4 regions of the Arthrobacter sp. 10N43 genome follow, and region 3 is predicted to be linked to each of the others. Evidence: riboswitches for the same ligand, from Rfam matches in the RefSeq annotation. Region 3 holds a riboswitch; each other region holds the start of a gene.
The links. Region 3 has a riboswitch for thiamine pyrophosphate ahead of thiO (glycine oxidase ThiO). Riboswitches for the same ligand answer to the same signal wherever they lie in the genome.
Positions count from the first base shown of each region.

Region 1: linked by a shared signal. The riboswitch ahead of AC1DDO_RS19160 (ECF transporter S component) and the one ahead of thiO (glycine oxidase ThiO) in region 3 are both predicted to bind thiamine pyrophosphate.
Region 2: linked by a shared signal. The riboswitch ahead of thiC (phosphomethylpyrimidine synthase ThiC) and the one ahead of thiO (glycine oxidase ThiO) in region 3 are both predicted to bind thiamine pyrophosphate.
Region 4: linked by a shared signal. The riboswitch ahead of AC1DDO_RS02245 (bifunctional hydroxymethylpyrimidine kinase/phosphomethylpyrimidine kinase) and the one ahead of thiO (glycine oxidase ThiO) in region 3 are both predicted to bind thiamine pyrophosphate.

Region 1 is NZ_JBFTIA010000013.1:66,840-71,851, reverse strand. It holds gene AC1DDO_RS19165 (ABC transporter ATP-binding protein) at 1-931, opposite strand, end outside; gene AC1DDO_RS19160 (ECF transporter S component) at 972-1,619, opposite strand; TPP riboswitch at 1,685-1,829, opposite strand; gene AC1DDO_RS19155 (heme-degrading domain-containing protein) at 2,017-2,553, shown strand; gene AC1DDO_RS19150 (DUF4235 domain-containing protein) at 2,595-2,858, shown strand; gene mnhG (monovalent cation/H(+) antiporter subunit G) at 2,968-3,351, opposite strand; gene AC1DDO_RS19140 (MrpF/PhaF family protein) at 3,341-3,619, opposite strand; gene AC1DDO_RS19135 (Na+/H+ antiporter subunit E) at 3,616-4,161, opposite strand; gene AC1DDO_RS19130 (Na+/H+ antiporter subunit D) at 4,158-5,012, opposite strand, start outside.
Region 2 is NZ_JBFTIA010000020.1:19,298-24,309, forward strand. It holds gene AC1DDO_RS21760 (VOC family protein) at 1-170, opposite strand, end outside; gene AC1DDO_RS21765 (amidohydrolase family protein) at 251-1,333, opposite strand; gene AC1DDO_RS21770 (GNAT family N-acetyltransferase) at 1,337-1,837, opposite strand; TPP riboswitch at 1,915-2,022, shown strand; gene thiC (phosphomethylpyrimidine synthase ThiC) at 2,018-3,838, shown strand; gene AC1DDO_RS21780 (alpha/beta fold hydrolase) at 3,835-4,569, opposite strand; gene ffh (signal recognition particle protein) at 4,640-5,012, opposite strand, start outside.
Region 3 is NZ_JBFTIA010000004.1:398,377-403,388, forward strand. It holds gene AC1DDO_RS10085 (RNB domain-containing ribonuclease) at 1-406, opposite strand, end outside; gene AC1DDO_RS10090 (ferritin-like fold-containing protein) at 448-1,119, shown strand; gene AC1DDO_RS10095 (thiamine phosphate synthase) at 1,190-1,897, opposite strand; TPP riboswitch at 1,924-2,044, shown strand; gene thiO (glycine oxidase ThiO) at 2,038-3,363, shown strand; gene thiS (sulfur carrier protein ThiS) at 3,360-3,596, shown strand; gene AC1DDO_RS10110 (thiazole synthase) at 3,602-4,426, shown strand; gene AC1DDO_RS10115 (4a-hydroxytetrahydrobiopterin dehydratase) at 4,528-5,012, shown strand, end outside.
Region 4 is NZ_JBFTIA010000001.1:498,564-503,575, reverse strand. It holds gene AC1DDO_RS02250 (Rne/Rng family ribonuclease) at 1-1,194, shown strand, start outside; TPP riboswitch at 1,339-1,436, shown strand; gene AC1DDO_RS02245 (bifunctional hydroxymethylpyrimidine kinase/phosphomethylpyrimidine kinase) at 1,419-3,071, shown strand; gene rplU (50S ribosomal protein L21) at 3,441-3,749, shown strand; gene rpmA (50S ribosomal protein L27) at 3,811-4,074, shown strand; gene obgE (GTPase ObgE) at 4,191-5,012, shown strand, end outside.

The DNA.
Region 1 (5,012 bases), on a different contig from region 3:
TCGTGCGGAACCGCTCGCGCAGCCCGGCCCGCCGCGGCCGCTCGCGGGACACCGCGAGGCCTTCCGCCTCCAGCAGGAGCTGACCTGCGCCGGGCGCCTGCCGCCGCGCCCGCGTTGCCGGCACGTGGCCCGGGACCCACACGCCGGCACCGATGAGCATGTCCCGCGCCTGGGCCAGGACCCGGTCCGGCGGCCCGTCGATCAGGACCCCGGAGTCCGTGGCGGAGCCGGGCTGGAGCACCACGATCCGGTCAACCAGGTCCTTCCAGACCGCCACCCGGTGCTCCACGACCACCAGGGTGGCGCCGGTCTTGTCCAGGCAGCGGCCCACGGCGTCGCGGACCTCCAGAACGCCCGCGGGGTCCAGGTTGGCCGTCGGCTCATCAAGCAGCAGCAGCCCTGGCCGCATCGCGAGGATCCCGGCGAGCGCCAACCGCTGCTTTTGTCCCCCGGAGAGCGCCGACGTCGGATGGTCCAGCGGCAGCCTGCCCAGGCCGACGTCCTCGAGCGCCTCGCCCACCCGAGGCCAGATCTCCTCCGCCGGGACGGCGAGGTTCTCAGCCCCGAAGGCGACGTCGTCGCCGAGGCGGGACAGCACCACCTGCGTTTCCGGGTCCTGCTGCACCAGCCCGGCGCGGCCGCGCTGCGCCCGCGGCGGGACCCCGTCGATCAGCAGGCTTCCGGTCTCGTCGGAATCTTCGGAGTCGCCGGAGTCGCCGGAAGGCCCGGCCGGGCCGTCCCCCAGCACGCCGGCCAGGGCGTGGAGCAGCGTCGATTTGCCGGCGCCGGAGGGGCCGAGCAGGAGCACGCGCTCCCCCGGCCGGATGTCCAGGTCAAGGCCGCTGACCGCGGGCCGGGGCCTTCCGGCGTGCCGCCAGCCCCAGCCGCGGGCCGTGACGGCGGCCGGCCTGACTTCCGGTGAAGGTCTCATGAGTCGTCTGCAGGTTTCAGATGTAGGTTCAGCAGTCGACTCAGGAGAAGACGGGCTCCGTGGCGGCCTTGCGGGAGGCAAAGGAGCCCAGCACGCCTGTCTTGGCCAGGCCTCGGGTGGCGAGCCAGGACAGTCCGCCGGCAATCACTGCACCGGAGATGGTGGTGAAGACGATGTAGGCGAGCTTGTCGCCGGCTTCGTAGGCGATGTTCCAGCCCCACGGGAGGAAGGAATCGTTCAGGCCGCAGAAGAGGCCCGCACCCGCCCCGGCCAGCAGAGATACCGGCAGGTTGAACTTCGTGTAGAGGAAGGCCGCGAAGACCAGCTCCGCGCCAAGGCCCTGCAGCACACCGGAGATCAGCACCGTGGTGCCGTACTGGGAACCCATGATGAGCTCGCCCGTGGCCGCCACGCTCTCGCAGAAGAGCGCCGCACCCGGCTTGCGGATGATGAGCATGCCCAATACGGCCGGAATCATCCAGCCGCCGGCGTAGAGTCCGCTGAGCGGCGGGTAGATGGCGTTGACCGGGGTTGAAATCAGGTTCGCGCCCTGGGACCAGGCCCAGAAGATGACGCCGCCGGCAACGGCGATCAAGGCGGCCACCACAATGTCCACCACACGCCAGGTGTAGTTGCGGCGGGCGGCTGGGCGGCTGGTGGAACCATGCTGTGCTGAAATATCTGTCATGTCGTCCTCCTGAGGAACAGGAGGGGAGGATGCTCCGGCCGGTTCGGCTTCCGCCGCCCTCCGCGCACCCTGAGATCTCGACTCCCTTGCGCCGGTACTAACCGGATCAGGTTCGAGGGTCTGCGGCTGTCCGCACTCTCAGCGCCCACCAGCGGTTTTCCCCGGATTTTTCCGGCGATGCCCGACGGCGGCGCTCCCCTGTCGTAAATTATTCTGCCCTTGTGGGCTGGCTCAGTTTACACCCGGACGGCCGGGTTTTCAGTGGCGTGCCGTCACAATCCGCGGCCGGGCAAAGCCGGTCGCCGCGGCCGGGAATTGCCGCTTGGTAGAGTCGACGTGTCGGACACCCGGACCCGCCTGCGGGCGGCCCAGTCACGCACCGGAAAGCTGGACTATTTTGACGCTCACACCAGATCCCTCCGGGGAATACGACCCCGATTCGAGCGAGCCGCAGCCGCAGGGATCCCTCGCGGCGCTCATCGGCCGCGTGCTGGCCGAGATGGAGGCCCTCCAGTTCGCCTCGTTCAGCAAGGACGATGCCCTGGACCTCGGACTCCTCCTCGTAGAGCTGGGCAGGCAACGCTCGCTGCCCATCGCCGTCGACATCACCAAGGGCGAGCAGGTGCTCTTCCACGCCGCGCTGGACGGCGCCACGCCGGACAACGAACGCTGGATCAACGCCAAGAAGCGCACGGCCATGCGTTACGAGGTCCCGTCCCTGCTGGTGGGCCTGCGCGCCCGCGCTGCCGGCGGCAGGATCGAGGACAACGCCTGGTTCGACCAGATGGAGTTCGCCGCCCACGGCGGAGCGTTTCCCATTTACGTCCGCGGCACGGGCGCCGTCGCGGTCGTCACCGTCTCCGGCCTGCCCCAGAAGGCGGACCACGATCTTGTTGTCGAGGCCCTGCGGAACGTCCTCACACCGGAACGCTAGGCTGGGGGTAGCCCCTGTTCCCGCCCCAAGGAGACCGAAGAATGACCATCCTCATCAAGCTGCTCGGCACTGGCGTCAGCCTCGCGGCCGGCTTTGCCGGCACCAAGCTGGTGGACACCATCTGGGAAAAGTCCACGGGCAACAAGCCGCCCAAGGGCCACGACGACGACGTCCCCACCACGCTGCGCACGGCATTGACGTTCGCCCTGATCTCGGCATCGGTCAGCGCCATCATCCAGGTGCTCGCCAACCGCGGCACGCAGCGGGCGATCACCCGCTTCTCCAAAACCCAGGACATCGTCTAAACAGGCATCGTATGGCCGGACATCGTCAGGGCGGCTCGGGCTGCGCGGACCTGGCTGGACGGACCTGGCTGGCCCCCTCCGGATTAGACGCTGCGGTCAGCCGTTTCGGTCAGCCGGCGTCGCCGTCGTCCGCTCCGTGCTTGGCGGCCGCCTGCTGGACCACTGCCTCGAGCTCGTCGGAGGTCAGCAGCTCCGGGTGCAGGTGCTTGGTCCGGTAACCGGCCCGGCCCACCATGTGGGCCGATACGGGGACGGTCAGCAGCTGGAAGAGCCACGCCACCACCAGCACGGGCCACACCCACCAGGTGCGCATCTGCAGGCCAAGGGCCGCCAGCAGCAGGAACAGTCCCAGGACCTGCGGTTTGGTGGCGGCATGCATCCGGCTCATGAGGTCCGGGAAGCGCAACAGCCCGACAGCGGCGCCGAGGGACATGAGGGCGCCGGTCACCATGAACACGGCCGAGACGGAGTCGATCACTGTGTCAGGATTCACGGACGCTCTCCCTCCGGTCGGCCACGAACCGGGCGAAGGTGACCGAGCCGACGAAGCCGATCAGGGAGATCGCCACCAGCAGCATCAGGTTGTTCAGGTGCCGGTTGGCAGCCATGTCGATGCACAGGGCCGCGCCGAAGATGGCCAGCAGCACGTCGGCGGCGAGGACACGGTCCAGCAGTGAGGGGCCCCGCGCGATCCGGATGATCGCCCCCAGCGCGGCAAGGGAAAGTACGACGGCGGTCACCGTCAGGACGATCTGCATCATGCGGTGACCTCCTGGGTAAGGGCGGAGAGTTCGTCTTTGGAGCCCATGATCCTGATCAGCCCCGCCTCGGTGTCCCGGACCTCCTTGCGCAGCTTGGCCGCGTCCTGGGCGTTGCGGACGTTGATGCCGTGGATGTAGAGCGTGGACGTGGACCTGTCCACCTCCACCACAAGGGATCCCGGAATCAGGGAGATCACGTGCCCGGTGGCCGTGACCAGGAGGTCGGAATGGCTCCGCAGCGGCACGGCGACGATTGCGCTGACGACTTTGGGGCCGCGGGCCACGGCGAGGTACAGGACCTGGAAGCTGGCCGCGACGACTTTTCCTAGGAAGATGAGGACGAAGGGGACGGCGCGGAGCACGTTGAAGCGGCCGCCGAGCTCCACCGGGGGCAGGTAGAAAATGCGTGCCACGAGCACGGCGATGAGGGCCCCGAAGAGGAGATTGCCGGGGCTGAAGTTCTGCCACAATGCGCCCCAGACGAAAACCAGCCACACCAGCAGCGGCAGTTCTTGGCGCAGCGAGATCCTTTTCCGGCTCATTTCCCGCCGCCCTGCTCCTGGACCTGGCCGGGCGGGGCCTGCCCTGGCTGGACCTGGCCTAACTGGACCTGACCTGGCACCGGCGGCACAGGTGCGTCCTGGCCCAGCACGGCATGGATGTAGGGGGACCTGTCCAGCATTTCTGCGGCGGACTGGTCTGCCACCCTGAACAGCGGTCCGGCAAAGACCGTCAGGGCCACGCCAAAGACCACCAGGCCCAGGGTGGAGCCCACCATGGTGCGCGGCAGCAGGGTTACGTTCGCCCGGCCGGCCCGGTCCCCGGTGGCGGAGTCCGCCGGGGCCGCCAGGAGCACCGGATCGGGGTGTTCGGCGTCCTCGGGCTTGCGCCAGAACGCCCGGTTCCAGACCCTCGCGATCGCCAGCAGGGTCAGCAGGCTGGTCAGCACGCCGCCGATCACCAGGGCGTAGGCCAGCGGCGTGCCCAGCTCGACGCCCGCCTGAAGGAGCCCCAGCTTGCCCAGGAAGCCCGAGAACGGCGGGATGCCGGCCAGGTTCATGGCGGGGATGAAGAACAGGACTCCCAAAACCGGGGAGAGTTTGGCCAGTCCGGCCACGCGGTCCATGGACGAGCTGCCGCCGCGGCGTTCAATCAGGCCGGTCACCAGGAACAGGCTGGTCTGGATGGTGATGTGGTGGGCCACGTAGAAGACCGCGGCGCCCAGGCCGGCCACCGTGGACATGGCCAGGCCAAAGACCATGTAGCCAATGTGGCTGACCAGGGTGAAGGACAGGAGCCTCTTGATGTCACTTTGGGCCAGGGCGCCGAGGATGCCCACCACCATGGTCAGCAGCGCCGCGACCATGAGCGGGGCGTTGAGCGCGTCGCCCGG
Region 2 (5,012 bases), on a different contig from region 3:
TTCTGCCGGCGGCCAAGGTAGAGCCCGCCGTCCTGTTCGGCCACCGCCTCCAAGCCGAGGGCGCGCTGGTAGTAATCGGTCATGAGCTTCATGTCGCCGACCTTGAGCATCACGGTGCCCATGGTGAGTTCGGCAGGGAGGAGGTCCTGGGTGCTGGCTTCTGCGGTCATTGAAACGCTCCGGTGTTCTGGGGCCACCGGCTCTCGGTGACCTGTCATAGAGTTAAATTACTTGAAGCTTCAATTTATTCCTAGCGGATGAGGTGGCCGCGCAACACAATGTGCTTGAGTTGCCGCAGCGTCGCCGGATTTTTCCGCGGATCCTCTGGCGTGACCAGGACATCGGCGCTTGCGGCTTCGCCGATGGAGTCCGCGCCGAGCCAGGTCCTCGCGGACCAGCTCGCGGCGTCGAGGGCGGCAGCGGCGGGCAGGCCGGCTGCGTGCAGGGCCTGGATCTCGTCGACAATCCGGCCGTGGCTGATGACACTGCCGGCGTCGGTCCCGGCATAGATGGCCAGCCCGGCCTCGTAGGCTTCGAGGACCCGCTCGGCGCGCCGCTCCCACAGCGAGCGCATATGGGCGGCGTAGCGCGGAAACTTGGCCTCCGCCCGCGCCGCGATGTCCGGGAACGTGGCGATGTTGATCAGGGTGGGCACGATCGGGACGCCCTGTTCGAGGAAGCGCGGCAGGTGCCGCGGCAGCAATCCGGTGGCGTGCTCGATGCAGTCGATCCCGGCGTCGAGCATGTCATCCAGGGTGTTTTCGGCGAAGCAGTGCGCGGTGACGCGGGCCCCTTCATCGTGGGCGGCCTGGATGGCGTCCTTGACCGTGCGGGCCGGAAAGCTGGCGGCGAGGTCGCCGACGTCGCGGTCGATCCAGTCCCCCACCAGCTTGACCCAGCCATCGCCTGCACGGGCCTGCTTCCGTACGGCCTCGACGAGATCGCCGGGCTCGACCTCGACGGCCAGGCCGCGCAGGTAGCGCCGGGCCCTGGCGATGTGCCGGCCGGAGCGGATGATCCGGGGAAGGTCCTGGCGCTGCTGGAGCCAGCGGGTGTCGTGGACGGCGCCGGCATCGCGGACCAGCAGCGTCCCGGCGTCGCGGTCCGCCAGGGCTTGGGATTCCGCGGTGGCCTCGGAGACGTCCCCGCCCGGGCCAAGGCCGATGTGGCAGTGTGCGTCCACGAGCCCGGGCATGACCCAGCCGTCCAGCACGCGGTCCGGCGCGTCGGCGGGACGGTCGAAGGTCAGCAGGCCGTCCACCGCCCAGAGCCCGCGGCGTTCCTGGTCCGCCGCGGTGAGGATGGGGCCGGTGAACTCGATGATGCTGGTCATGGCCTACAGCCTAATCCGCATGACGATCCGCCGGCCCAGCCCATCCAGGCCCAGTTGCGCTTCGTGGATCCGCAGGGCGCCCAATGCCGGCCCCGGCTCGGCGAGTTCCTCAAAGCCGCAGCTTGCGTAAAACGGGGCATTGAACGGAACGTCCGCGAAAGTGCACAGCGTCATCCATGCATAGCCCCGGCCGCGGGCCGCGTCGATGGCCGAGTGAACCAAGGACCGCCCAATCCCCCGTCCGGCAGAGTCCGGATGTACGGAGAGTTGTTCCAGGTGGGCCTGGCTGCCGACTTCGTCCACGCGGGCGAATCCCACAGGCGGGCTTCCGGCGACCAGTACGAAGAGCGGCTCAACCGGCGTCGTCATTTCCGGGGACGGGAGCGCCTGGTTCCCCAATGCCGCTTCAAGGAGGCGGTCGGCCGCGGCCTCGAGAACCGGCAGCGCCGCGAGGTCTTCCGGCGTCGCCGTCCTGGTGCGGGGCACGGGCCCGGGCAGAGTCACAATTCCACGCTAACACTGCCGCCTGGCCGGGTGCCGTCACACTCGGCAGGCTTCCAGTGGGCCTGTGGTAGCTTCGTCTACGACCACACGGGTGCCCTTGCAGGGGCTGAGATCGGGCTAGCGCAGCCTGCGACCGTTGAACCTGTCCGGGTAATGCCGGCGAAGGAAGTGAGTAATCCTTTGAGCACCACAGAAACACAGCACAGCCCTGCCCAAAAGAAGCCAGCAGTCACTACCCAGTCGCTGAAGTCCCACTCGCTGGCCTTCACCGCGGATCCGGAGCACGGCATCCGCGTCCCGGTGACCGAGATCGCCCTGGAACCCTCCCCGGGCGGTGTCGCGAACGCTCCGTTCCGGGTCTACCGCACGGCCGGCCCGGGCAGCGATCCGGTCCGCGGGCTGGAGCCGTTCCGGGCTCCCTGGATCGAGGCGAGGGCGGACACCGAACCCTACGCCGGCCGGGAACGGGAGCTTCTCGATGACGGCAAGTCGGCGGTCCGCCGGGGTGCGGCGTCGGCCGAATGGCAGGGCGGGCGCCCGGTGCCGCGCCGCGCCGTCGAGGGCAGGACCGTCACGCAGATGCGCTACGCCCGCGACGGCGTCATCACCCAGGAAATGCGGTTCGTCGCGCTGCGCGAGAACTGCGATGTGGAGCTGGTGCGCAGCGAGGTGGCCGCGGGCCGCGCGATCATTCCTAACAACGTCAACCACCCCGAATCGGAGCCGATGATCATCGGCAAGGCGTTCCTGGTGAAAATCAACGCCAACATCGGCAACTCGGCCGTGACCAGCTCCATCGCCGAGGAGGTCGACAAACTCCAGTGGGCCACGCAGTGGGGCGCGGACACGGTGATGGACCTCTCCACCGGTGATGACATCCACACCACGCGCGAGTGGATCATCCGCAACTCCCCCGTGCCCATCGGCACCGTCCCGATCTACCAGGCGCTGGAGAAGGTCAACGGTGAGGCCAACGCCCTAACCTGGGAGATCTTCCGGGACACCGTGATCGAACAGTGCGAGCAGGGCGTGGACTACATGACCATCCACGCCGGGGTGCTGCTGCGCTATGTGCCCCTGACGGCCAACCGGGTCACCGGCATCGTCTCCCGCGGCGGCTCCATCATGGCCGGCTGGTGCCTGGCGCACCACCAGGAGAACTTCCTGTACACCCACTTCGACGAGCTGTGCGAAATCTTCGCGAAGTACGACGTCGCGTTCTCCCTGGGTGACGGGCTGCGGCCCGGCGCGACGGCGGATGCCAACGACGCGGCGCAGTTCGCCGAGCTGGACACCCTGGCCGAGCTCACGCAGCGGGCCTGGGAGTTCGATGTGCAGGTCATGGTGGAGGGTCCCGGGCACGTGCCCTTCCACCTGGTCCGGGAAAACGTGGAACGCCAGCAGGAACTCTGCAAGGGCGCACCCTTCTATACGCTCGGGCCGCTGGTCACCGACATTGCGCCCGGTTATGACCACATCACCTCGGCGATCGGCGCCACCGAGATTGCCCGCTTTGGCACCGCCATGCTCTGCTACGTCACGCCCAAGGAGCATCTCGGGCTGCCGAACAAGGATGACGTGAAGACCGGGGTGATCACGTACAAGATCGCCGCCCATGCCGCCGACCTCGCCAAGGGCCACCCCGGCGTCCACGAACGAGACGACGCCCTGTCCAAGGCGCGGTTTGAGTTCCGCTGGCGGGACCAGTTCGCCCTGTCCCTTGACCCGGTGACGGCCGAGGCCTTCCACGACGAGACGCTTCCCGCGGAGCCGGCCAAAACCGCGCACTTCTGCTCGATGTGCGGTCCCAAGTTCTGCTCCATGCGGATCAGCCAGGACATCCGGGATGAGTACGGTACCGGCAACTATGGTTCTGTCGATTCGCAGGCTGCCCTGGCGCAGATGGCGGCCGGGATGCGGGCGAAGAGCAGCGAGTTCCTCGCCTCCGGCGGCAAGGTCTACCTGCCGGAGCCTGCCGTGGGCGGACCGACAGCGTCCTAGCAGGCCCGGGCGTGCTGGTGCCGGCTGACCTCGGCGATGAACGATCGGATCGTCCGGTCGCCGTCCGTTGAATCCTGGGGCCGGTGCCCGCCCGCGGCCGTGCGGTGCAGGGCGCCGGTCTCGCGCAGGTAGCCGGCGATTTCCTCATACAGCGGTTCCCAGCCGCCGGTCAGGACCAGCGTCGGCACGCCCGGCACGATTTGCAGCGGCGCCTCCCACGGCGGGGCCTGCAGCCGCAGCCGGCGCGCCGCGCGGAGCGCCTCCGGCGTCGTGGCCCCCGGGGCCTCGGCCGCGAACGCGCGGCGGATGAACTCGCGCTGGAAGTCCTCGTCGCTGAGGTTGTGCCGGACATCGTAGAGCGGCTGCATAAGGGCCCGGTGCGCGGCGGTGGCCGGGAGTTCCGCGGTCAAGGACAGGCAGGCCGGCTCCACCAGGGTCAGCGACTGGACGAGGTCGGGCCGTTCGACGGCGGCCATCATGGCGGCGATGGCGCCCTGCGAATGGGCCACCACATGGCCGCCGGCCTCGCCGCGGCCATCGTCCGCCAGCGAGGCGAGCACGATGGCGGCGTCGGCGGCGAAGTTGGTTTCCAGCGGTTCCGCGACGGCATCAAAACCGTGCCTCCGCAGGAACAGGGCGTCGTAGTCCAGCGCCATTCCGTGCTGCTTGGGCCAAGCGGCGGCGCCGAAGCTGCCATCCCCGTGGACGAAGACTACGCGCTGCTTGAACATTGTCTAACCCTATGGCACATCAGTGCTGATGCCGCCGGCGACACAGTCCCGGCGGCATCAGCAGCTGCAGCTACTTGCTGCCGCCGAGGAACTTGTCGAAGCCCTTGGGCAGGTTCAGCTGGGACGGATCGAAGTCGCCGCCCTGCTGGCCGAACGACGCTCCGGTGGGCAGGGCCTTGGCGCCGGCGGCACGCCGGGCCTCGGCGTCGCGCAGTTCCTGCGCGGCCTTGGCCGGGTTGCCGGAGCGTGCCTTCTTCTTGGGCGCGGATTTGGCTCCCTTGCGGGCACCGCCCCCGCCGCCCATCCCGGGCATCCCCGGCATTCCGGGCATGCCGCCGCCGGCAGCCATCTTCTTCATCATCTTCTGGGCCTGGGCGAAGCGCTCCAGCAGGCCGTTGACCTCGGAGACGTGCACGCCCGAGCCGCGGGCGATGCGGGCCCGG
Region 3 (5,012 bases):
GGCTGCCGGCGGCCTCGCTGATGATCTCCGGATGCAGCGGAATCCTTCCGTCGGGGGTGTAGAAGGTCTGCCCGCGGCGCCGGGTCTCGGCGTCGAGCGCCCCGCCCGGGGCGACAAACGACGGGACGTCGGCGATGGCGTAAAACACCTTGTAGCCCTCGTCATCCCGTTCGATGAACAGGGCCTGGTCGAGGTCGGTGGACGATGCCGGGTCGATGGTCACGAACTCGACATGCGTGAGGTCCAGGTCCGGGAGCTTGTGCTCGGCCACGGCCGCCGCGGCGTCGCGCAGCACGTCCTCGGGGAACGGGCCGGGCAGTTCCAGCGTGGTGCGCAACGCCTTGAGGGCCCCGGCCAGCTGGTTCTGCTGCTCGTGGACACTGGGGGTCAGGCGATGATGGGACACGAAAATCAGGGTAGCCCGATTTCCGCCATTAGTCTTGGATCATGAGCGCAACTCCGGAGGATCCTGCCCTCTACAACAGCTTCCTGGCGGATCTGCTGGGAGTGATGGCGTACGGCGAGCTTTCCGCCTTCGAACGGCTCTCTTCCAGTGCCGGATATTCGCCCACGCTGCGTGACCGTGCCGTGCTGGGCAGGATGGCGGTGGCCGAGTTCCAGCACTACGAACTCATCCGGGCCCGGCTCGAGGATATGGGCCTGGACACGGAGGCTGCCATGCTGCCGTTCCAGCCCTCGGTGGACTTCTTCCATGAGCGCACACGCCCGGCGGACTGGTACGAAGCGCTCATGAAGGCCTACGTGATCGACACTGTCTCCGCGGACTTTTACAGCGCCGTCGGCGTGTACGTCGACGCCGGGACCCGGGAGCTGATCGCACAGGTCCGCTCCACCGGCGAGTCCACGGGTGTGCTGCAGGAGCGACTCAAGGCGGCCCTGGCCGATGACCCCCGGCTGGCGTCACGCCTGGCGCTGTGGGCCCGGCGCCTGCTGGGCGAGGTCCTGACCCATGCCCAGCGGGTGAGCCTTGAGCACGCATTCCTGGGCGGGCTGTCGGGACTGGACGACGCGGACGCCAGGGCGCTGGTGGTGGGCCTGACGGCCGAGCTCGCAGCGAACCACGCGCGAAGGATGGCGGGACTGGGGCTCCCCGGCTAGGTTCACTGCCCGGGACGGCCCGGTTCATGGCGGGGAACCTGCTCAGGAGTCAGCGTTCAGGAATCAGCGTTCAGGAGTCAGTGGCGTCCAGCGCCGCCAGCAGTGCACCGGCCGCGTGGGCCGGATCGTCGGCGTCGGTGATGGCCCGGACCACCACGATCCGCCGGGCGCCGGCGTCGACTACCTGCTCCACGTTGCCGAGGTCGATCCCGCCGATGGCAAACCACGGCAGCAGGCTTTCCGTCGGGCCGTCGGGGTTTCCGGCACCCTCGGCGTTCGCCTGGCCGGTCGCCTGGGCGGCGTAACGCACCAGGTCGAGGCCGACGGCGGCGCGTCCCGGCTTGGTGGGAGTCGCCCATACTGGCCCCACACAGAAGTAGTCCAGTCCCTTGCGGCCGGGAGAAGCAGCCACGGCTGCGTCCACCTGTTCAGGGGTGTGGGTGGACAGGCCGATCACGGCGTCTTTGCCCAGGAAGCCGCGGGCTGCGTCCAGCGAAATGTCCTTCTGGCCGATATGGAACACCGGGGCCCCGGACAGGGAGGCGATGTCCGCCCGGTCGTTGACGGCCCACAGCCGTCCGTGGCGCTGCGCCGCGGCGTGCAGGACTTCGAGGAGTTCCAGTTCCTCGGCCGCCTCGAGCGACTTGTCGCGCAGCTGGATGATGTCCACTCCGCCGGCGAAGGCGGCGTCCACGAAGTCCTCGAAGTCGCCGCGGTCCCTGCGGGCGTCGGTGCACAAGTAGAGGCGGGCGGTGGTGTGGAGGTGGTCCTGGCTCATGGGACCAGCCTAGTTCCTCTAAACTGGGCGCATACCGCGGGAGCCCGCAGCAGCCATGGAGCCGCTGCCCGGCTGAGAGGGCGTCAGAGCCGACCGCTTGACCTGATCCGGCTAGTACCGGCGTAGGGAAGGAATTTTTCATGGGCACGCAAGTAGGCTCACAAGCCGGCCGTGAAGCCGTGGCCGCAGATGACGCCACCGCCCGGGATTGTTACACCGGAGCCGTATCCACTGACGGAATCACCGCAGGGGACGTCACCGCAGACGTTGCCGTGATCGGCGGCGGGGTGATCGGCCACGGCATCGCCTTCGAGGCCAGCCGCGCGGGCCGGTCCGTGGTCCTGATCGATGATGTTCCCGGTACAGGAGCGAGCTGGGCCGCGGCCGGCATGCTCGCCCCTGTCAGCGAGCTGCACTACCAGGAGGAGCAGCTGCTGGAACTGATGCTCGAGTCTTCCCGGCTGTGGCCCGGATTCGCGGCCGGGCTCGACGCCGGTCCCGCCGGCCAGGACTCCCGGACGGGTACCGGGTATTTGACGACCCCGACCCTCGCCGTCGGGGCGGACGCGGCGGACCGGCGCGCGCTCGCGGACCTGAGGGAAGTCCAGAAAGCCTCCGGCCTCAGCGTGGAACCGCTGACAGTGCGCGAGGCACGGGGCCGGGAGCCCCTGCTGAGCCCCGGCATCTCGTGTGCCTTCGACATCCCGGCCGACCACCAGGTGGATCCCCGCCTGCTGATCGCCCGGATTGCCGGCGTCCTGGCCGCGGAGGACCGCGGCAGCTTCATCCGGCGGCGCGCTGCAGGGCTGCTGTGGCAGGACGGCAACGTTGCAGGGGTCCGCCTCGATGGCGGCGGTACCGTACGCGCCGCGGAAACCGTGGTCGCCAACGGGCTCGGCGCCGCCGATCTTGATGAATTGCCCGCCGGGCTCACCCTGCCGCTGCGGCCCGTCTACGGTGACATCCTCCGGCTCCGCGTGCCCGCGCACCTGCAGCCGCTGCTCACTGCCACCGTGCGGGGGATGGTGCGCGGGGTCCCGGTGTACATCGTGCCCCGCCAGGACGGCACCGTGGTGATTGGCGCCACCCAGCGCGAGGACGGCCCGTCGGATCCCCAGGCCGTGTCGGCCGGCGGCGTCTACCAGCTGCTGCGGGACGCCCAGCAGCTGGTGCCCGCCGTCGCCGAACTCGAGCTCCTGGAAGCCACGGCGCGGCCCCGGCCAGGCACGCCGGACAACGCCCCGCTGCTGGGCCGGGTTGCCCGCCCGGACGGCGGGGATGTCCCCGGACTCATCATCGCCACAGGTTTCTTCCGGCACGGCGTCCTGCTCACCCCGGCGGCTGCCGCCGTATGCCGCCAACTCATGGACGGGACGCCGGACCCGCGCTGGGCCGGTTTCCGCCCCGACCGTTTTTCCCGCATCCCGGACACGTCCGGGGACAGTCCCAAGAAGGAAGCAGCATGAACATCAGACTGAACGGAACGGAGCAAAGCGTCGCCGACGGCGCCTCCGTCAGCACCCTCGTCAGCCAGCTCACGGGCCGGAGCATCGGCCCCGACGGCCAGGCCGCCGACGGCCGGAAACTCGGTGTCGCCGTGGCCCGCAACGCCGAAGTGGTGCCGCGCAGCCAGTGGCACGCCACGGCGCTCGCCGACGGCGACGACGTCGAACTTGTCACGGCAGTCCAGGGAGGATGACCAGCATGAACGAGACCACACTGGCAGGAACACCGGCCGTGCAGGCGCGCGGGGCGGTGGCCGATCCATTGGTGATCGATGGCGTGGCGCTTGGGTCCCGCCTCATCATGGGCACCGGCGGCGCGCCGAGCCTGGACGGGCTGGGTGCGGCGCTTGTTGCCTCCGGAACCGAGCTGACCACGGTGGCGATGCGCCGCTATTCGCCGGCGGAGACGGGCTCGCTGTTCCAGCTGCTCGAGGACCAGCAGATCCGGGTGCTGCCCAACACGGCCGGCTGTTTCACCGCCAAGGACGCCATCCTCACAGCCGAGCTGGCCCGCGAAGCCCTGGAAACGGACTGGGTCAAACTCGAAGTCATTGCCGACGAGCACACCCTGCTGCCGGACGCCGTCGAACTCGTGGACGCAACCGAACAGCTTGTCGCCCGCGGCTTCAAGGTCTTCGCCTACACCAATGACGACCCCGTGCTTGCCCTCCGGCTGGAAAACCTCGGCGCCACGGCCGTGATGCCGCTGGGCGCCCCGATCGGTACCGGCCTGGGCATCCTGAACCCGCACAATATCGAGCTGATCGTCTCGCGGGCGTCCGTGCCGGTGGTCCTGGATGCCGGAATCGGCACGGCCTCGGACGCGGCGCTGGCGATGGAACTTGGCTGCGATGCCGTGCTGCTGGCAACGGCCGTGACCCGGGCCCAGAACCCCGTGCTCATGGGGGAGGCCTTCAAACACGCTGTCATCGCCGGTAGGCTGGCAAAAAAGGCCGGCAGGATTCCGCGCCGCGAGCACGCCCTGGCGTCCTCGGCGATGGAGGGCCGGGCCGAGTTCCTGTAGGCGATTTCCTGTAGGACAGGGTCCGGCTTTGCCTCCGGCCCATTCGCCGCCAGTTCATTCGCCGATCCAGTTCATTCGCCCAACCAGCACAGGAGCCTGCAGTGGCAGCCACGGACGACGTCCTTACCCGGCCACAGATCGATCAGGCCCTGGCGGGCCTTCCGGATTGGCGGTACCGCCTGGGCGGCCTGGTGACGGTCTACAAATGTCCGACGTCGGCCGCGGCGCTGGAGCTTGTTGCCGCCGTCGGGCGCGTGGCCGAGGACCAGAACCACCACCCGGACCTGGACTGGCGCTACAACCGCGTGTTCCTGCGCTTCACCTCGCACGACGCGGGCACGGAGGTCACGTCCCGGGACGTCCGGGCCGCGGCGGCAGTCAGCGGGGCGGCCCAGGGCGTCAGTGCCGCCGCAGAGCCGGGCCTGTACCGGACGGTGGACATCGCCATCGATTCGGAGGACCCCGCCGGAGTTTCGGAGGTTTGGCGGATCGCCCTCGGCTACCGCAAGGGCCGGTTCGGCGACCTCGTGGACCCCTACGGACGCGGGCCCGGACTGTGGTTCCAGGAGACCTCCACCCCGAACGC
Region 4 (5,012 bases), on a different contig from region 3:
ATCGACCGCACCGAAGCCATGACCGTGGTGGACGTCAACACCGGCAAGTTCACGGGCTCCGGCGGCAACCTCGAGGAAACCGTCACCAAGAACAACCTGGAAGCGGCCGAGGAAGTGGTCCGGCAGCTGCGCCTGCGCGACATCGGCGGCATCATCGTGATCGACTTCATCGACATGGTGCTCGAATCCAACCGCGACCTCGTGCTGCGCCGCATGGTGGAGTGCCTGGGCCGGGACCGGACCAAGCACCAGGTGGCTGAGGTGACGTCGCTGGGCCTCGTGCAGATGACCCGCAAGCGGATGGGCACTGGGCTGCTGGAAGTCTTCGGCGAGCAGTGCGAGGCGTGCGCGGGCCGCGGCATCGTCACCCATGACGAGCCCGTGGAACACCGCCGCGCCAACACGGTCGCCGCGGAGCACTATGTGCCGCGCACCGAGGCGGCCCAGCCGGCTGCCCGCACCGAGCGCAAGAGCCGCCGCCGCGGCAGGGGAGGCCAGGGCCCCGAGTCCGCGCCGTCCACGCCCGCGGCCGTCCACGCCGAGCCCACCGAAGCTGAACGCCACGCCAAGGCTGAAGCCACCCGGGCTGCGCTGGCGAACATTGCCGCCGCGGCGCACGCCGCGCACCTGCACGATGGGGAGGCAGCCGCGGCCAGCGACGCCGGGGCCCGGCAGGCCGCCGTCGACGCCGTTACGCACCTCGCCGCCGCGGACGAAGCAGCCGGGCGTCCCGCGACCGTGCTGACGTTTGGCGGCGAGCAGGTTGCCCTGCCCTTCGTCGAGCACGCCGAGGACACCCAGGCACCGGCCCTGACCCTGGACCTGCTGACCGAGGCCTTCGCCAACCTGGGCGAGGCCGACGCCGGTGAGCAGGCCGACAAGCAGGCCGACAAGCAAGCCGCAGCCCAGGCACCCGCGGCCCCCGAGGCGCCGGCAGCCGCGCCCGCCTCGGAAGCCCCGGCTTCACCGGCAGCGGACACGACTCGTGGCCGCCGCGGACGCCGCAACCGCAGCGCCAGCCGTGCCCAGGGCGCAGCCAACGAGACCTCCGTGGAACACCGCGAGGCCACACGTCCGGCCGCGGCCGGGTCGGTTCACGAGGCCAAGGCGCCCGCCGCGGCCCAGCGGGCGTCCATCCCTGCCGGCAACGAGCCGATCATCCTCGGCGTCGGAGTACCGGCCTCGGAGCTGTAGTCCTCCGCGGCTGATCACGTCCCCGGCCGGTCACTTCGACTGGTTGGGGTGCGGGTCCGGGCCGAGCGGGCGTAACAATACGTCCGCTCGGCCCGGGCCCGCACGTGCGTTAACGGGGCAGCCCGGTGGCAACGGCTAGGCTGGAACACTGACACGGGGTGCCGCGCATCGGGCCGGCTGAGATCCAGACCCGTTGAACCTGTCCGGTTAGCACCGGCGAAGGGATGTCTGACTTGTCCGCGAAATCCAATCCGTCCGAATTGCCGCCCAGTGATTTTCAGCCGGGCAGTTTTCTGCCCGGCGGTTTCTTGCCCTCCGGTTTCTTGCCCTCTGGGGTCCGCCCGCCCGCGCCGCCGCGCATTCCCCGCGTGCTGGCGATTGCGGGGTCCGATCCGTCCGGCGGGGCCGGGATCCAGGCCGACCTCAAGAGCATCGCGGCGAATGGCGGCTACGGGATGGCCGCCATCACGGCCCTGACCGCCCAAAACACCCAGGGCGTGCGCGCCGTCCACGTACCCCCGGCGGCGTTCCTCACGGCCCAGCTGGAGGCCATCAGCGAGGACATCGGCATTGACGCAGTCAAGATCGGCATGCTCGGCGACGCCGGTGTGATCGACGCCGTCCGCACCTGGCTGGAGAAGGTGCGCCCCGCAGTCGTCGTCCTGGACCCCGTCATGGTCGCCACGAGCGGTGACCGGCTCCTGCAGGAATCGGCCGAGGCCGCCCTGCAGGCCCTCCTGCCGCTGGCGGACCTCATCACCCCGAACCTCGCCGAACTCGGAATCCTGCTCAAGGAACCCGTCGCGGCCGACTGGGCCGAGGCCCTGGCGCAGGGCAAACGGCTGGCCGCGCTGACCGGCGCCACCGTCCTGGTCAAGGGCGGGCACCTCCAGGGCGGGCTCGGGAATGACGGCGACGCCGGCTGCCCGGATGCGCTGGTCAACACCGGGGGCCTGCTCGGCACCGAAACGGTGGTGGTGCCGGGGGAGCGGATCGCGACGCGCAACAGCCACGGCACAGGCTGCTCCCTGTCCTCGGCCATGGCCACCGTGCAGGCCCGGGTGGGGGACTGGGAAGCGGCGCTGCGGGTGGTCAAGCCGTGGCTGCTGGGCGCACTCCGCGAAGCCTCGGTTCTGGACGTCGGCAACGGCAACGGCCCGGTCCATCACTTCCACCACGTCGGCCACAGTCATGTGGGCGACGCCGATGCGGGCCACGCTCCGGGGGAGGGCGAGTTCGCCGCGGCCCTGCGCGCGGGGGCCACCGCCGATCTTGACGCCATCTACGCCCTGGACTTCATCCGCGGCCTGGCCGACGGGACCCTGCCCGAGCACGAATTCGCCTACTACCTCGCCCAGGACGCCATCTACCTCAACGGCTACTCCCGGGTCCTGGCACGCGCCGCCGCGATCGCCCCCACCGAGGCCGAGCAGCTGTTCTGGGCCAGGTCCGCGCAGACCTGCCTGGAAGTCGAGTCCGAGCTGCACCGTACCTGGCTCAGCACCCGCCCCACGGGGGCCACCTTGGGCCCGGTAACGAAGTCCTACGTCGATCACCTGTTGGCCGCCTCGGTGTCCGGCAGCTACGGGGTCCTCGTGGCAGCGGCCCTCCCATGCTTCTGGCTCTACGCTGAGGTCGGCGCCACGCTGCACCGGGAGTTCCTTTCCGGCGGCGCACCCGCCGGGCATCCCTACGCCGACTGGCTGCGGACCTACGCCGATGAGGACTTCGCCGCAGCCACCCGGCAGGCCATCGCGTACATGGACACGGCGGCCCGGCAGGCATCCGGGCGCGAGCGGGAAGCCATGGCCCTGGCCTTCCGGCAGTCCTCACGCTACGAAGTGGACTTCTTCGACGCGCCGCGGTTGCACGCCTGACGCGAGCTGGCCTGTGCAGCCGGTAGGATGGTGGGGCACGGTTCCGGAAGTCGTTGCGGCAACACAACATCAAGAACGCAGAGTCTAGGCGTTGTGGCGCCTGTCACGGACTGCCCCCGGAACCAGCCTCATTTGCGGCCGAAGGCAAAATTAGCGTATTCTAGATCTTCGGTGCTTACGCCAACACTTGGGTTATGACCCTGAGAACTGTCCGTTTGGAATTTCAACTGGATTTGTTCCGGGGATAGCTCATGGGTTCCCCCGGGGAATCCACCGGCGTTGAGGCACAGCGTGAGCCGGTCCAAACAATTTGGCCCCAGGTTCCGCACGCAAATCTAGTAATAAACGTCGAGAGAAGTGAGTTCCCCAGTGGTGTACGCGATTGTCCGCGCAGGCGGCCGCCAAGAGAAGGTTTCCGTTGGAGACTTCGTTACCCTGAACCGCGTCCCCGGTGGAGCCGGCAGCACCTTTGAGTTGCCCGCACTGCTCCTGGTGGACGGTGACAAAGTCACGTCTGCTGCTGCGGACCTGGCCAAGGTAACGGTTACGGCTGAGATCCTCGAAGACCTCCGTGGTCCGAAGATCGTCATCCAGAAGTTCAAGAACAAGACCGGTTACAAGAAGCGCCAGGGTCACCGTCAGGAATTGACCAAGGTCAAGATCACCGGTATCAAGTAACCCTTCGTTACTGTTCAGGTTCCAGCAGATTTCCCAGAATTTTTGAAGGCAGGCATTTCAAATGGCACATAAAAAAGGCGCGAGTTCCACTCGCAACGGTCGTGACTCCAACGCCCAGTACCTCGGCGTCAAGCGCTTCGGTGGCCAGGTAGTTTCCGCAGGCGAGATCATCGTCCGCCAGCGCGGCACCCACTTCCACCCGGGCGCCGGCGTCGGCCGCGGCGGGGACGACACCCTGTTCGCCCTGACCCCCGGTGCTGTCGAGTTCGGCACCCGCCGTGGTCGTCGCGTTGTGAACATCGTGGCTGCTGCAGCTGCAGAGTAGCAATAAGTTCTAAATCGGTGGAGCGGGCCATTAGGTCCGCTCCACCGGTGTTTTAACCGCATTACAATCATCTTGGGCCTCTTGGGGGTCCGGGGAACAGCACTGAGGAGATTTACGTGGCGAGCTTTGTAGACCGGGTAGTACTGCACGTATCCGGCGGTACCGGCGGCCACGGCTGTGTCTCCGTTCACCGGGAGAAGTTCAAGCCCCTCGGCGGTCCCGACGGCGGCAACGGCGGCAACGGCGGCGACGTCATCCTGCGCGTCGACTCGCAGACCACCACCCTGCTCGACTACCACCACGCCCCCCACCGGCACGCCACCAATGGCGGCCCCGGCATGGGTGACTGGCGCGGAGGCAAGAACGGCGAAACCCTGATCCTTCCGGTGCCTGTGGGCACCGTGGTGAAGTCCAAGTCCGGCGAAGTCCTCGCCGACCTCGTGGGAGAAGGCGACGAATACATCGCGGCGGCCGGCGGCATCGGTGGCCTCGGCAACGCGGCACTGTCCTCCCAGAAGCGCCGCGCCCCCGGCTTCGCGCTGCTCGGCATCGAGGGCGAATCCAGCGACGTCGTCCTGGAACTGAAGTCCATCGCTGACATCGCGCTCGTGGGCTTCCCCTCCGCCGGCAAGTCGAGCCTGATCGCCGCGATGTCGGCGGCCCGGCCCAAGATCGCCGATTACCCCTTCACCACCCTGATCCCGAACCTGGGCGTCGTCCAGGCCGGCGAGATCCGCTTCACCATTGCCGACGTCCCGGGCCTGATCGAGGGCGCCAGCGAGGGCAAGGGCCTGGGCCACCACTTCCTGCGCCACGTAGAGCGCTGCGCCGCACTCGTGCACGTGCTGGACTGCGGCACGCTCGAATCGGACCGCGATCCCCTCTCCGACCTCTCCATCATCGAGGCCGAGCTGGAGAAGTACGCCGTGGACATGAGC